One region of the Bradyrhizobium sp. Ash2021 genome, then DNA from elsewhere that is predicted to be linked to it. Evidence: predicted binding sites of a transcription regulator. Region 1 holds the regulator's gene; each other region holds the start of a gene.

Region 1 (3,275 bases):
AAGCCGACGCCGTTTCCGATGACGATCTATGAGAACATCGCCTTCGGTATCCGCCTCTATGAGAAGATCTCCAAATCCGAGATGGACGGCCGGGTCGAAAAGGCGTTGCGTGGCGGCGCGCTGTGGAATGAGGTCAAGGACAAGCTGAACGCCTCGGGCCTATCGCTCTCCGGCGGCCAGCAGCAGCGGCTGTGCATCGCCCGCACCGTGGCGGTGCGGCCCGAGGTGATCCTGTTCGACGAGCCCTGCTCGGCGCTGGACCCGATCTCGACCGCCAAGGTGGAGGAATTGATCCAGGAACTGGCGGAGGACTACACCATCGCCATCGTTACCCATAATATGCAGCAGGCGGCGCGCGTCTCGGACAAGACCGCCTTCATGTACCTTGGTGAGTTGATCGAGTTCGACGACACCAACAAGATTTTCACCTCGCCGAGCGATCGACGCACCCAAGACTACATCACCGGCCGGTTCGGTTGAGGAGATAACACATGGCTTCTGAACATACCGCCAAGGCGTTCGACAGCGATCTGCAGGAATTGACCCGGCTGGTCGCCGAGATGGGCGGCCTCACCGAACGCATGATCACCGAATCCGTCGATGCGCTGGTGCGCCGCGATATCGCGCTCGGCAAGCGCGTGGTCGCCGCCGATGCCGAAATCGACAATCTGCAGCACATGATCGAGGAGCGCGCGGTGCTGACGATCGCGCGGCGCCAGCCGATGGCGATCGATCTGCGCGAAATCGTCGGCGCGATGCGGGTGGCCACCGATCTGGAGCGGATCGGCGACCTCGCCAAGAACATGGGCAAGCGGGTCGCGGCGCTGGAGAACGATTTTCATCCGCTGAAACTGATCCGCGGCCTCGAGCACATGACCGACCTGGTGCAGTCGCAGGTCAAGTCGGTGCTCGATGCCTATGCGGCGCACGACCTGCCGGCGGCGATGGCGGTGTGGAAGGGCGACGAGGAAGTCGACGCCATCTGCACCTCGCTGTTCCGCGAGCTCCTGACCTACATGATGGAAGATCCGCGCAACATCTCGTTCTGTATTCACCTGATGTTCTGCGCCAAGAACATCGAACGGATCGGCGACCACGCCACCAATATCGCCGAAACCGTGTTCTACATGATCGAGGGCCAGCAGATCATGGACAAGCGTCCGAAGGGCGACATGACGACGTTCGCCACGACGGTACCCGGGAACTAGAGACGTAGCGTTTCGCGTGAAGAAAACGCGGCAAAATAAGACGAAGAGAGGCTTACACTGATGAGCGCCCGCATTCTGGTGGTCGAAGACGAGGAAGCGCTGACGACGCTGCTGCGCTACAACCTCGATGCCGAAGGCTACGACGTCGAAACCGTCGGCCGTGGTGACGACGCCGACACACGGCTGAAGGAGCGCGTGCCCGATCTGATCGTGCTCGACTGGATGCTGCCGGGACTGTCCGGCATCGAGCTGTGCCGCCGCCTGCGCGCGCGGCCCGAGACCAAGCAGCTGCCGATCATCATGCTGACCGCGCGCGGTGAGGAAAGCGAGCGGGTGCGGGGGTTGGCGACCGGCGCCGACGATTACATCGTAAAACCCTTTTCGGTGCCGGAACTGCTGGCGCGTGTGAAAGGCCTGTTGCGGCGGGCGAGCCCGGAGCGGCTCGCCACCGTGCTGACCTATGGCGACATCGAACTCGATCGCGAGAAGCGCCGGGTCGCGCGCTCGGGCCGTCCGATCGATCTCGGCCCGACCGAGTATCGCCTGCTGGAGTTCTTCCTGGAGCATCCCGGCCGTGTCTTCAGCCGCGAGCAGCTGCTCGATAGCGTCTGGGGCCGCGACATCTATATCGACGAGCGCACCGTCGACGTGCATATCGGCCGCCTGCGCAAACTGCTCAACCCCGGCCGCGAGCAGGACCCGATCCGCACCGTCCGCGGCGCCGGCTACGCGCTGGACGATCGATTTGCGAAGGTGGAGTGAAAACACTCCACTGTCGTCCCCGCCTTCGCGGGGACGACACCGGAGAGTGCGCGTGCCTTACCTGGTCGGCTTCGGCGCCGGGCGGCGGCGATCGGAAGCCGGCTGATAGGCGACGCGCGAGTGGTGCGCGCAATAGGGCAGGCTGGCGAGCGCCTTGCCGCCGCAGAAGAAGAAGTCGTTGCTCGAGGGATCGCCGATCGGCCAGTGGCAGGTGGCCTCGTTGAGCTCGAGCAGCGACAGCCGCTGGCTCATCGGCACCACATTGTCGTAGGTGACCGGATCGGGCTCCATCTCCACGTCAAAGGCATGGGCCAGCGCGGTGTTGCCGCGCGACACCGGCCGCGAAACCCGCATCATCTGCTGGGCTGGGCGGGCCTTGCGCTGCCGCGGGGCGGCCGAGGAGGGGCTCTTGGCGCGGCCGGAAAGCCCCAGCCGGTGCACTTTGCCGATCACCGCATTTCGCGTCACATTTCCGAGTTCCGCGGCGATCTGGCTGGCCGAAAGGCCGGACTCCCAAAGTTTTTTCAGTTGCTCGACGCGATCGTCGGACCAGGTCAATACTGTCATCGCATTCTTCCCTTCGCGTCGCGCCGGCCAATCTGGGGCAGCGCTGGCGATGCCAATCGTCTCAAATATCCCTGCGGGCAGAATCCCTTAGCCCTCGCCGGGCGCAGAAAGCGCGCCCGAGCGTGTACGCAGAACACCGGACTTCAGAGGATCAGATCCGCCGCACGAGATGTCGTACCCGACGGCTCAGACGCTACAATATGGCGGGACTCTGGCGCAAGAGTCCCCGTCGGTGCGTCCACATGTTCCCACACTTAAGCATTGCAATCGTGTTTTTCCACCGCCCCGGAATGTTACGGATTGCGCTTTTCTTGCAGTGCAGGAAGGCACGTCTCGTGGCGTGTTGACAGTTACCGCCGCCAGCATAGAATGTTTGCCACGTGCCGCCCGAAAAAGGCGGCACGTTTTGTTTTCGGAAGACGGGCTGCTGCCGCGCCCCGGCAGGCATCGTGACTGTCTCATAACCATCAGTGATTGCCATGACCAAGAGCGCCACGTCGCATCTGCTTCCCGTCTTCGCCAGGGTCGATCTTGGCTTCGAGCGCGGCGAAGGCGCGTGGCTGATCGCAACCAATGGCGAGCGCTATCTCGACTTCACCTCCGGCGTCGCGGTGAATGCGCTCGGTCATTGCCATCCGCATCTGGTCGCGGCCCTGCAGGAGCAGGCGACGAAACTCTGGCACATGTCGAACCTGTTCAAATCGCCCGACGGCGACAAGCTCGCGGCGCGGCTGTGCG
Region 2 (3,275 bases), 3.3 Mb from region 1:
TCCCATGGTGCGGACGATCCGCCAGCCGCCCATCAGCGTACCCAGCGCCATCGCGGCCTGGCACGCCAGGACCACCCAGAACGGGATCTCAAAGTGGTTGCCGAGGTGGCCTTGCGAGTAGAGCAGCACCGCGATGATGCCCATGGTCTTCTGCGCGTCGTTGCCGCCATGGCCGAGCGAATACAATGAGGCCGAGACGAATTGCAGGATGCGGAAGGCGCGGTCGACCGCGAACGGCGTCGAGCGTACCGACAGCCACGACACGATCGCGACCAGCACCAGCGCCAGCAAAAATCCGACCAGCGGCGACAGCACGATCGCGAGCAGCGTCTTGCTGAGGCCGCTCCAAACCGCGGCGGACAATCCCGCCTTGGCCATACCGCCACCCACCAGCCCGCCGATCAGCGCATGCGAACTGGACGACGGTATCCCCAGCGCCCAGGTGATCAGGTTCCAGACGATGGCGCCGACCAGGGCCGCGAAGATCACGGTGGCGTCGACCACGCTCGGTTCGATGATGCCGGTGCCGATGGTATTGGCGACGTTAAGCCCGAACACCGCGAACGCCACGAAGTTGAAGAAGGCCGCCCAGATCACGGCGTATTGCGGACGCAGCACCCGGGTCGACACGATCGTGGCGATCGAATTGGCGGCGTCGTGCAGCCCGTTGAGGAAATCGAACAGCAGCGCGACCGCGATCAATGCGACCAGAACGGGAAGACCAAGCGCGGCGTCCACTCGTCCCTGCCCTATACCTGTTCGATCACGATCGAATTGATCTCGTTGGCAACGTCGTCGAAGCGGTCGGCGACTTTCTCCAGATGGTCGTAGATCTCGGCGCCGACGATGAAATCCATCGTGTTGGCGTTGCGATGCTTGAGGAACAGTTCCTTCAGTCCGATGTCGTGGAGGTCATCGACCCGGCCTTCGAGCTTGGTCAGTTCCTCGGTGATCGCCGTCAGCATCGCGACGTTGTCGCCGATCGCCGATAACAGCGGCAGCGCGCGCCCGACCAGATTGGCGCACTCGACCAGCAGCGTCCCCATTTCGCGCATCGGCGGCTCGAACGTGCGCACCTCGAACAGCACCACCGCTTTCGCGGTCTGCTGCATCTGGTCGATGGCGTCATCCATCGCCGTGATCAGGTTCTTGATGTCGCCGCGATCGAACGGGGTGATGAAGGTGCGGCGGACCGCGGTCAGCACTTCGCGGGTGATGTTGTCGGCGTCGTTTTCGAACTGATTGACGCGCTGGCAGAACACCGGCGTTTCGTCGCCGCCGCGCAGCATCTCCTGCAACGCCTGCGCGCCCTGCACGCATGTCTGGGCATGCCGGGCAAACAGGTCGAAAAAGCGTTCCTCTTTGGGCAAAAAGGCACGAAACCAGCGCAGCATGGGCTTGTCCATCGTTCCGTAATGGCCGCATCCGACGACCCGTCACAAAACTGTCATAGACCATTCGCAGGGAAAGCGCGCCACGGCAGGCCCCCTGAAACCGGTCATCCACCGCTTTGTGGGGCCGTAAAACGGTTCCGGAAATCGGCCGCTTTAGAGCGACCGCCGGAAATAATGCGCGATTTCGCCGATCACGCCGCGGCGGAACGTCAGCACGCAGGCGACGAAAATACAGCCCTGGATCACCGTCACCCACTGGCCGAAGCCGGCCAGATATTGCTGCATGGCGATGATCACGAAGGCGCCGACCACCGGACCGAATACGGTTCCGAGACCACCCACCAGCGTCATCAGCACGATCTGCCCGGACATCGCCACTTCAACGTCGGTCAACGACGCGTTTTGCGCCACAAACACCTTCAGCGAGCCGGCCAATCCCGCCAGCGTTCCCGACAGGATATAGGCGAGCAGCTTGTACTGTTCGGTCTTGTAGCCCAGCGATATCGCGCGCGGCTCGTTCTCACGAACCGCCTTCAGCACTTCGCCGAACGGCGAGTTGATGGTGCGGAAAATCACCAGAAATCCAAACAGGAATCCGGCTAGGACGACGTAATAGAGGATCGTCGAGTTGGCGAGGTTGAAAATTCCGAACAGGTAGCCCTGCGGAACGCCCTGGATGCCGTCCTCGCCATGGGTGAACGGCGTCTGCACGTACACGAAAAACAACAGCTGCGACAACGCCAGCGTGATCATCGCGAAGTAGATCCCCTGCCGGCGAATAGCGACAAGGCCGGTGATCACGGCGAGCGCGGCCGCGGCGCCGGTACCGGCGAGAATACCGATCTCGGGCGGCACCGCCCAGACTTTCAGGGCATGGGCCGTGACGTAGCCCGCCGTCCCCAAGAACATCGCGTGGCCGAACGACAACAGTCCGCCATAGCCGATCAGGAGATTGAAGGCGCAGGCCAATAGCGCAAAGCACAGCGCCTGCATCACAAAGAACGGATAGATTCCGGTCAAAGGCACGATCGCCAGCAGCCCCGCCATCGCGCAGAACGCGATGATCTCGTCGCGCATCGCACGCGGAGGAACCCGAATCGTATCGTCGGTCATCGCTGTCATGTCAGGCCGCCCGTCCGGTCAGTCCCGTTGGCTTCACCAGCAACACCAGGACCATGAACACGAAGACCACGGTGTTGGAAGCCTCGGGATAGAAATATTTCGTCAGTCCCTCGATCACGCCGAGCGCAAAGCCGGTCACGATCGATCCCATGATCGAGCCCATCCCGCCGATCACCACCACCGCGAACACCACGATGATCAAATTTTCGCCCATCAGCGGCCGGACCTGGTTGATCGGCGCCGACAACACGCCGGCGAGCGCGGCGAGCCCGACGCCGAGCCCGTAGGTCAGCGTGATCATCCGGGGCACGTTGATGCCGAAGGCGCGCACCAGCGTCGGGTTTTCGGTGGCGGCGCGCAGATAGGCGCCGAGCCGGGTGCGCTCGATCAGGTACCAGGTCCCGATGCAGACCACGAGCGAGAAGATCACCACCCAGCCGCGATAGATCGGCAGGAACATGAAGCCGAGATTCATGCCGCCCTGCAATCCGTGAAATCCTCCGATCGTTGGATAGTCGGGGATCGCATAGGGCAGACCGGATGAGCCGAAATAATTCTGGAACACGCCCTGAATGATCAGCGCCAGCCCGAATGTCAGCAGCAAGCCGTAGAGATGATCGAGGCCGGCCAGCCATTGCAGCATGGTTCGCTCGAGGATCATCCCGAAGATACCCACGACGATCGGCGCGATAATCAGCGCCGGCCAGTAGCCGATGCTGAGGTACGCATTGTTGAGCAGGAAATACGCGACGAAAGCGC
Region 3 (3,275 bases), 650 kb from region 1:
CGCAGGGTGCAGCGAGAGTTGGCGGGCCGGTGCTGGCCGGCACCGGACGCCTGCTGCTGGTGGGCGTGGGCGGCTGGGGGCTGGTGGCGTCGGGTGCGCCGGCCTGGACCTTGTTTGCGCTCGTCGGCGCCGCGATGGTGGTGTACGGGCTCGGCACAGTGCTGGCAATCAAGGTCACAGACTGGGGCAAATAGCCCCAGTTTGTTTGGCATTGCACAAATTCCATTTGTTGCTATTCAGGCCTGCTTCTCGAGGATGACTGATGGCCTGCAGATTCGCATTTTTCGTTGCAATGTTACTGGCGTTGCCGGGCGCATTGCCCGCGCGCGCGCAGACTGCCGGCGATCCGTCCGGCCTCTGGCTGACGCAAGCCGGCGATGCCAAAGTGCGCGTCAACAAATGCGGCGCCGGGATTTGCGGCGTCGTGGTCTGGCTGCGCGAGCCGACCGATCCCGCCACCGGCAAACCTCAGGTCGATGACAAGAACCCCAATCCGGCCCTGAGGCAGCGCCCGATGATCGGGCTTCCGCTGTTCGGCGGCATGCGCGCCACCGCGCCCGGCAAATGGTCCGGCCAGATCTACAACGCCGACGACGGCAGCACTTATGCCAGCAACGTCTCGGTGACGGGTCAGGACACGCTCAGGGTCGAAGGCTGCGTCGGCGCACTGTGCGGCGGCGAAAACTGGACGCGGGCGGGACGCTAAGACCGGATTCTCAAGCAGGCGTCGCCTTCAGCGCGGTCGCCGCCGAGGCATAGCCGCCGCGCGCGCCGTCGATGAAGTGGATGTGGTCGCTGCGCATCACCGACGGCGTGAAGCAGGTCATCATCGCGGCGTCCTGCCGGTGCAGGCCATAGCGCACGATCCCGCTTGAGGCTGCCGCCACCAGAATCTGCGTCAGCGCACGCTCGAGTTCCGGCGTGCAGTCGAGGATCATCCGCAACCCGTCGTCATATTTGCGGAAGTCGGAATTCTCCACCACCTGCTGCACGTAGGTTTTCGGCACGAAGTTGCCGACCTTGATGCCGAAGCGCATGACGACATAGGCCCACAGGGTAACGGCAAGCACCACGCCGCGGCGCTTCAATAGCGAGCCGCCTCGCGCAGCACGCGCCTCGTATTCCACACCCTGCGGCGGCCATCGCAGCGGCGGACCGCCCGGCGGCACCGGACGTCCCGCGTCGGGGCTGCGCTCGGAGAGCGCGATGACGTCCTCGATCACCTTGCGGAAGGCGCGCGGATCGGCGCCTTGCGCCGGCACCACCAGCACCGAGAGGATGAGACCACGCGCGGAAGGAATTTCCTCGAACCGGCACGAAAGCCCGCTGAGATCGGGCTGCGTGCCCGGAGACGCGGGCTGAACCGCGAACTCGCCGCGCTTCATCGCCGCATCTGCCCAGCCAAGACCGCCGCCGGAAAACATCGCATAGGACAGATTGGGCGATGGTCCGAACCGGGCGACGCGGACATCCAACCCGTTTGCCCGGACCGCCGCGACCGGCACCAGCGCCACCCGCATCACGAGGTCGAGACTTTCTTCGACCCAGGTCGCGGTCGCCGCCAGCGCCTCGCGCGCGCGTTCGAGATCGCCGGGCGACACCGCAAAGCTCGCGCCATCGCCGCCGAACACGAAGGGAAATTCGCGGCCGTCAAGCGCATTGGTGACGGCGGCGATGACGGAGGCGCCGGCCATGTTGACCGCCTTGTAGCGCTGCGCCGCGATCGCCTTGGTCGATTCCACGATGTCGGCGACGCCGATGCTCCAGTCGTCCGGCAACGGCGAATACAGCGCCGGGTCCATCAGGCTGCCAAAGCCGCGAAAGACCGGAATGCCGCCGTAGAAGGTGTCGCTGCCGTCGGTCATCGTGATCCAGACTTATCCCGTGCTCGAAGCCGTGTAGCAGATACGGCCGGATTTGGCATTCGGTTCGCACGGCGGCCGGATGAAATCCGAACTCCCGCGCCGCAACTGTGTCCTACTTCACCAACCCGTCACATCCTGGGTTGTATTTATATTCCCGACAATCAGGCAATCGGAAGGAGTGCCGCCATGACCCTTGCCTATGGATACGTCAAGACCAAGGTGACTTCGGAGCCAATCATGCAGCCGTCGCGTCACGGGCACGAAACCCAGTATCACCTGCACTGCAATCTGCAGGTCGATGGCGCCACCTGGGACGTCGCCGTCAATGTCGGCACCAACGACGCCGACGATCTGCTCAAATACAAGCTCGCGTTCGATTTCCGCCACCCGCTGATCCAGACGCTGGAGGCCGCCGCTGCCGGCTCGCACGATCTGACCGGCCAGGCCGCACTTCCCGCGCTCGACTTCCTGCGCAGCGACCTGCTTGCCAATACCGGCAAATGGCGCGACAGCGACGTGATGGACGGTTCCGACACCGCCGAACCCGCGGGCTCGCTGAAGCGCCTGCTGTCGAAAGCGCATCAGGAAAATCTCGACGTCTATATCTTCGGCCGCTTTTACAGCGAAGGCGACGGCCTGCACGACGTCCACCTCAATCAGGGATCGACCCAGAGCTTCATCCATCGCCCGGGCAATGATTCCAACGACCACAACGACGTCTGGCAGGACGGCGCGGTGCTGGTCAATGTCGGCAATCCGGAGTGGGCGGCGTACTTCTCCGCGTTCAACCAGCAGCTGGTGCCGACCGACGACCTCGGCAATCCCCTGCCGGGTGGTGCTACGATTTGAAGTCGCTCGCCTGCCCTATCCCTTCGCCAGCCCGCGCAGCACCAGCTGATTGAGCCGGCCCGCGAACGCCGCCGGGTCGTCCGGCAAATCGCCGTCGAGGATTTGCGCCTGCTCCAGCAGCAGCAACGACAGATCCGCGGCCGCGTCCTTTGCGCCGGAAATCGCCGCGACCAGCGGATGGCGCATGTTGATCTCGAGGATTGGCTTTGTGACCGAGCCTTTGTTCTGCTGCGCCAGCAGCCGCTCCAGCATGCGATCGCGCCCGTCACCGCCGGCGACCAGACATGACGCGCTCGACGTCAACCGCTGCGATGCCCGCACGTCGGAGACGCGATCGCCGAGCGTATCCTTGATGACGGCGATGGTCGCGGCCTCGTCGGCGGCGGAGTCCTCCTTCTTGTCGTCGGCCTTCTCCTCGAGCAGCGGGATCAGGCCGAAATCGACATCGCCCTGGCTCAGCGACTTCAGCGGCTTGCCGCCGAAATCCAGCGGCGCCGAGGTCCAGAACGCGTCGACCGGATCAGTCAGCAGCAGCACCTCGATGCCGCGCGCTCTGGCGGA

Evidence for each region. Region 1 encodes PhoB, which activates phosphate uptake and scavenging genes when phosphate is short. Its sites were predicted from a motif close to TGTCATNNANCTGTCAT; they were not measured.
Region 2: NL528_RS19945 (DUF47 domain-containing protein) is a predicted target of PhoB. The motif match lies at 1,435-1,451, and genes of this name have one in related genera.
Region 3: NL528_RS07510 (DUF2278 family protein) is a predicted target of PhoB. The motif match lies at 1,981-1,997, and genes of this name have one in related genera.

What each region holds. Positions count from the first base shown of each region.
Region 1 is NZ_CP100604.1:910,930-914,204, forward strand. It holds gene pstB (phosphate ABC transporter ATP-binding protein PstB) at 1-480, shown strand, start outside; gene phoU (phosphate signaling complex protein PhoU) at 492-1,208, shown strand; gene phoB (phosphate regulon transcriptional regulator PhoB) at 1,269-1,970, shown strand; gene NL528_RS04245 (GcrA family cell cycle regulator) at 2,028-2,537, opposite strand; gene NL528_RS04250 (aspartate aminotransferase family protein) at 3,017-3,275, shown strand, end outside.
Region 2 is NZ_CP100604.1:4,216,217-4,219,491, reverse strand. It holds gene NL528_RS19950 (anion permease) at 1-738, opposite strand, end outside; gene NL528_RS19945 (DUF47 domain-containing protein) at 750-1,394, opposite strand; gene NL528_RS19940 (branched-chain amino acid ABC transporter permease) at 1,548-2,516, opposite strand; gene NL528_RS19935 (branched-chain amino acid ABC transporter permease) at 2,518-3,275, opposite strand, start outside.
Region 3 is NZ_CP100604.1:1,565,855-1,569,129, reverse strand. It holds gene NL528_RS07525 (MATE family efflux transporter) at 1-194, shown strand, start outside; gene NL528_RS07520 (DUF2147 domain-containing protein) at 263-706, shown strand; gene NL528_RS07515 (DUF3095 domain-containing protein) at 717-1,865, opposite strand; gene NL528_RS07510 (DUF2278 family protein) at 2,052-2,714, shown strand; gene htpG (molecular chaperone HtpG) at 2,730-3,275, opposite strand, start outside.